2 regions of the Gudongella sp. DL1XJH-153 genome follow, and region 2 is predicted to be linked to the other one. Evidence: riboswitches for the same ligand, from Rfam matches in the RefSeq annotation. Region 2 holds a riboswitch; the other holds the start of a gene.
The links. A riboswitch is a leader RNA that binds a small molecule or an ion and turns the genes downstream of it on or off. The one in region 2 is predicted to bind cyclic di-GMP.
Positions count from the first base shown of each region.

Region 1: another riboswitch for cyclic di-GMP. It lies ahead of ACOEN1_RS12225 (DUF5658 family protein); the one in region 2 lies ahead of ACOEN1_RS08210 (DUF7601 domain-containing protein).

Region 1 is NZ_JBMEMN010000043.1:6,836-10,025, forward strand. Features, by position in the region: gene pilM (pilus assembly protein PilM) at 1-487, opposite strand, end outside; gene ACOEN1_RS12220 (prepilin peptidase) at 546-1,310, opposite strand; gene ACOEN1_RS12225 (DUF5658 family protein) at 1,558-1,869, opposite strand; cyclic di-GMP riboswitch class II at 1,894-1,976, opposite strand; gene ACOEN1_RS12230 (transposase) at 2,142-2,900, opposite strand.
Region 2 is NZ_JBMEMN010000018.1:20,383-23,572, forward strand. Features, by position in the region: gene ACOEN1_RS08210 (DUF7601 domain-containing protein) at 1-2,057, opposite strand, end outside; cyclic di-GMP riboswitch class I at 2,221-2,307, opposite strand; cyclic di-GMP riboswitch class I at 2,392-2,476, opposite strand; gene ACOEN1_RS08215 (5'-nucleotidase C-terminal domain-containing protein) at 2,624-3,190, shown strand, end outside.

The DNA of each region.
Region 1 (3,190 bases), on a different contig from region 2:
CAGGTTTCAGGTTAACATTCCTAAGAAGAGTCAAATGAGCCTGGATTGTCGTTCTTGGTATACCAATAAGAAGAAGAACCAGTTTCTCCACGCCCTCATCCATACGACTTCCAAGTTCAAGATATTTTACAATGTAGTCTTCAGGATTAATAGGTATGTAATCCTCGAGCTGGTAATTTATAATTGCCTCGATTTCCTCTTTTGTTGCCTTGGGAAGACTGATTTCTCGCATTACAACAGAAGATGCATTGAATACACCGTGGGTTTCGAGCTGCGCAACCTTGTTTTCAGACAAACCGCTCCGTAAAAGATAAGTCATCTGATCAAGGTCGGTAATTTCGCCGTCAACATAGAGCCCTTTTGGCAACTCCACACTGAAGCACTTATCCACCACAATTCCTTTGCTGGTATGCTTTCCCTCTACACCTTTTATGCTGTCAGAACCAAAGTCCAGACTAAGGATTTTATTGCTGCCAAAGACACCCATAAGCTTCTCTCCTCTCATGTTCACTTAAATATATAATAAACTAAAATGGAATAATTTACTAGATTAAAATGTTGAAATACCAACTTAAAAGCTCTTCTCCTAAAAAAAGTACCATGAAAAACCCAAGAATGATAAATGGACCAAAGGGTATTGGATCCTTTCTGGACTTAATTTTCGTGGCAAGTAGAAATATTGATATGACAGCACCTAGGATAAATGCAAGGAAGATATTAAGAAATATCAGTCTTACACCCAGAATAAATCCAAGAGCTGCAATAAGTGTGACATCTCCTCCACCCATTCCTCCTCCTGAGAAGAAGACAATCAGAAGAAATATTCCTCCTGCAATAAAGAGTCCTAACAGACTGTCCATCAATGGAAATGGTACTCCATCATAAAAATGCAGCAATGTCTTCTGGAGAATTGAAAGAACAAGAACTGTAATAACCAGTGAATCTGGTATAATCTGGTCCTTAAGATCAATAAAGGCAATTGCAATTAGAATCGATGAAATAAAAGCGAAAAACACAAAATCCAGTTTTGAATTATAGTAGAAAGATAGGAATAAAAGAACGTATATAATTGCATTTGAAGCTTCAACAACTGGATACTGAATACTGATCTTTTCACCACAATAACGGCATTTTCCTTTTAAAAATAGGTAGGAAAACAAAGGAATATTATCATACCATTTAAGATCATGCTCACATGATGTGCAGTGTGATCCAGGCCAAGCAATATTCTCATCCCTTGGTATTCTATATATCAGCACATTTAAAAATGAACCAATTAATAATCCATATATAAATATCAGTAAAACCATATATGACCTCACATATCTCTCAAGAATTTTATATACAAGCAATCATAGTGATATTATACATTAGAATAAGAGAATTGTCACATTATTTAGTAATTTTATATTAGTTTTGGCAACTAAATTGTCAATAATTGTTTATCCTCAATCACTATATGTTTAATCAATTAAAATAAGGATTGCCTACGATAGAAAACGTATACAATCCTTATTATTATAATTTTGGAATACCAAGTAAGACTCTTTAACATTATCACAGATAACTTACAATCAAAAATCTATAGTAAACCATTAAAGAGAAATATCCAAGGAATGGAACCCAAGACAGTTTTGTAATCAGATCACCTATTTTATCCTTATGCTGCCACAGTGCCAATAATACCAATGGAACCAATATTAACTTGACCATAGGAAATTCATAGGTTCCTATCATAGTTGCCATTAGTGGATTAGCCTCATAAAATCCATTGTCCAAGAACTCCAATGTAAGTATATAATCCACCTTATTGAACACACCAATACCGACCAAGTGCCAAAACAATAATCGTTTTTTACTATCAGACATAAAGATCACTCCAATAAAATAACCAGCCATTTAAGCCGGTTACGCCACTGGATCACAACAGTATAGGCGTCCATCTATAACTGTTGTTCATATCCTCTTTAAAATATTTGTCATATATAAGATACCACCAAATATATCCTCTTAAACCCTTCAAGGTGTTAAACATCATTAAGTGTTGGTCTGATCCTATTCTATAATTATTAGCTTATTATTTGATGCCACAAAATAGTTTTTAAACTAAAAATTTCACTTGGGAACGAAAAAGATCCTTGTTATGATCTCTCAACAATGCCTTTGGATATACCTGTTATTCTGGATATTTGTCTTATACTGATACCTTTTGTCATTTTCAATTCCTTTATAAAGCTATTTCTTCTGTTTTTCTCTAACTTCTGCAATTCACTAATATTCCTAATGCCCATATCATTTAGCTTTATTAATACTTCAGTGTCAGTTAAGCTAATATTATCTTCAAATGCTGGAAAACTATCCTCATTGTTTTGAGTCATATATTCAATAAACAGGTCTACAGCTCTGTCCATGTCGGGAGAGAATAAACTTAAGCAAAATTCTGTGTCAACTATTATTGGTTTTTGTATGTATTCTCTATAGCTTGTCCATTTATACTCCAATAGGTCCTTACAAAGTCTAGCCTTTATAGGATTTTGATGAATGTATCTCAAAATCATCAGAAAATAATTATCTGTTTCAACAGGTTGACTCTTAAATCTCTCTTGGAACAAATGCCCGCATCTTTCATACTTCTTGTTGTACCACAATACATAACTTGAACAAATTCTCTTTATTGCATTGGAAATATCATCTTCTAATTCTTGAATAAGAAGATGTACATGATTATCCATCAAACAGTAGCCATATAAAACAAACTTATTTGTATCTACAAAGCGCTTCATTGTAGATAATAACTGAAATCTGTCATCATCAGATTCAAAAATTATCTGTTTATTTATTCCTCTTAACATAACATGATAAAGCCCACTTTCACTTCTTCTACGCGGCCTTCTAGCCATATTATCTCCTCCATCTGATTGTTATATTATTCCATTATATCACTATGTGATTTATTGGACAAACAAAACAGAACGAGTTCTACACACGTGTCCATAATAGTCTCAAAACTTGTATTTTGTAAAAAAAAGCTGCAGCCAAGAATTTTCTCTTGGCTGCAGCTTCTAAATATTCATTTCATTTCGAGACAGTATTCCTGTCCCCTTGTCTTGTCCCTGGTCCTTTTCAATACGGACAGCGGGCTGGGGCTTCGTGTAAAAAAACGCAGATTCAAACGAGGGAATAGGAAAGG
Region 2 (3,190 bases):
GGAGTAGGTTCAGTATCAATGGTCAATACTTCTTCATCGTCATCTTCCTCAGGTTCATCATCGTCGTCTTCTTCCTCATCATCATCGTCGTCATCACGTGGTGGACGAAGTCTGTTTATAAATTCAACTTCCTCTGAGGAGCTTTCAAGGATTTCTGCTTCAACATTATTGTCTGAGAAAAGTCTAAATGCACTGTTTATGCTAACCTCTCTTACTCTGTATAGGCCATCTTCAAGATCTTCGAAGGTTAAGCTTCCATTACCATCAATAAAGCCATCATCAATGGTTACCCAGCCACCTTCACCTTGCACTTGCAGTTCAAAGTAGAATCTAGTACTCCTGCTTATATTATTCCCTGAGCTGTTTTGAACTATCTTAGTTACTTCGATTTCACCAAGCTCTGGTGGAGGAGTATCTTCTTCCCTAACATTGGTGAATATAGCTTCTCCCATATCACCATCATTTTCAAGTTTAGTTTCTTGCTCATTTTCGCTTTCGCTGTGAAGCATATATCCCTCTGGAATATTAATTTCTGTTACCCTATATTCACCTAGAGGCAAACCAGTTAATGTTTCAGATTCTCCACCTTCTAGTAGGACGGTACTTTCATCAATTTCTACCCAGCTGGTTTCCTCATCTTCTTCTACCATCATTTCTATCTTGAATTCAAACTCGGTAGTATCATCATCAATTTCTTCATCATCCTCATCGACCAATATCTTGGAAATTTCGATTGATCCTTGAGGAACTTTCATGTTTTCAAATAGAACTGAATCTTCAGGCTCATTTTCTGTAAGCTCTACTTTAAGTCCATTCTCACCGTTAAGAATGTAGCCTGTTTTTGATTCTTCAGTAACCCTGTACTCACCAAGCGGTAGAACCAAATCTAAGGAGCTTCCTCCTGCTACAACAAACGGACTGTCTTCTAGTTCAACCCACTCTTCTGCATCCTCATCATACATCTCAACGATAAATGAGAATTCTGTAGAGTCGACTATTTCAGATGCTTGACCAGGTGTAACTATTGATTTTATAATTGTCAACATACCATCCGGTATCTTAACATTAGTAAATAAAACTGAATCTGCAGGTTCTTCTTCTGTAAGTTCTACTTCCAGTTCATTTTCACTATCTAGCCTATAGCCAAATTCTGATTCTTCAGTAATTCTATATTTACCAAGTGGCAGATCCAAATCTAAAGAACTGCCTCCAGCTACAGCAAATGGACTGTCTTCTAGTTCAACCCACTCTTTTGCATCCTCATCATACATCTCAACGATAAATGAGAATTCCGTAGAGTCAATTATTTCAGATGCTTGACCAGGTGTTTCTACTGATTTTATAATTCTAAGTGAGCCATCTTCTGGAGTGTCCATTATATTGGTAAATGATACATATTTGCTATCGCCATTATTCTTTAACTCAATCTCAAGTTCGTTGTCAGTATCAAGAGTATAATCACTATCAATGTCAATTTCGGTTACTCTGTACATACCAAGAGAAAGTCCAGTTAAAGTATCTGAATCATTCCCGGTTAGGATAACGGGGCTGTCATCAATTTCCCCCCACTCACCTTCAACCTTCATCTCTACCTTGAACTTGAATTTTGTGTCATCATCTTGTATTACTTCATCATCCTCATCTGTGACGATTTTCTCGATTTCAATTTCTCCTACATACTTTGTATAGAATGTGATATTTGAAAGGTCTGGTTCTCCACTAGGATTGCTTAGGTCGCTGTTGTCAAAGCTTCCTGAGTAAACACCATCATCAAAATAGATTACATCGTTATCTGTTCCACCTTTTATTACTACAGCATAAATAGGATAATCATCACTTTCGAACTCAACTTCTATAGCACTTCCTGTTACTGTAATTCCATTGCTAGATCCTTCTGCTTTCCATGAGTTCCCTTTCCATTCAAACTTTGCTAGTTCAACATAAGGGTCTTCAAGATCCAGATTTCCTCCGCCTTGTACAGCAAAAGATACATGCATGCTTAGTATCATTGATAAAGCTATAAGGAAGGTTAATAGTTTCCTATACTTGCCCATCATCATTCTCACTCCTTTTCTTTTTTTTAGACTCTATGTTTGTGAGTCTATGTAATTGTGCATGCAATTTTCAGCTTTTAATTTCTACTTCTGATTAGTCTAACAACTATTATCCATAAGCTTCATCCCCTTATAATTATCCAAATAAAAAGCCGCTATGAATTAACATAGCAGCTGAACGGCCATACCCAGAACGGGCTTTAGACTTCGAGCTTTGCGCCCCTGGCTTTCGCCAAGTTTGCCTTTGTATGCTGGAGGCTTATAATAAATTTGGTAAATACATCCTAACATTTACAAACATTTCCTCATTAAAATACGAAAAGCTACCATGTTTTCACATAGCAGCTGAACTATCATAGCCTAATAGCTTTAGACTTCCCGCTTTGCGCCCCTGACTTTCACCAGGTTTGCCTTTTTTATGTTCTATCTTAACCTATTTATACCACTATTTTAAATGGCTAAACCACAATAGCATTAAAACATAAATTCAAAAAAGTGGTAAAACGTTGTCATCAGGGGTATATAGTTATTGCGTATTGATAAATAGATAAATTAAAGGAGGAGAGACAATGTTTAGAAACAAAAGAATCATCGGTATGGTAATGTCATTAGTCTTGGTTCTTGGGCTTATGATTATGCCAGCTACAGTATCATTTGCAGCTGGGCATGATACTCTTACAATTGTTCATGTCAATGATGTTCATGGAAGATTGGAAGAAAATGATTATGATGGAACTCTAGGGTATCCAAAAATGAAGACTTTCCTGGATGGACTAAGGGAAGAGGATCCAAATCTTCTATTATTACATGCAGGTGATTCATTCCACGGAACAATCCCAGCGAACCTGACTGAGGGAGAAGCAGTAGTTGACGTTATGAATGCCATGGAGTTTGATGCAATGGTTCCTGGAAACCATGATTTCAACTTTGGCTATGAAAGATTGCTTGAGTTAAAGGCAATGTCAGATTTTGATATTCTTGGAGCAAATGTTGTAAAAGAAGATGGTACATCAGATTTTGATCCATACATGGTTTATGAGATGGAAAATGGTATGAGAGTTGGAGTTTTCGGTTTAGCCACTGAAGAGACAAAAACAAAGTCTCATCCAAATAATACAATGGGTATAGAGTTTGCA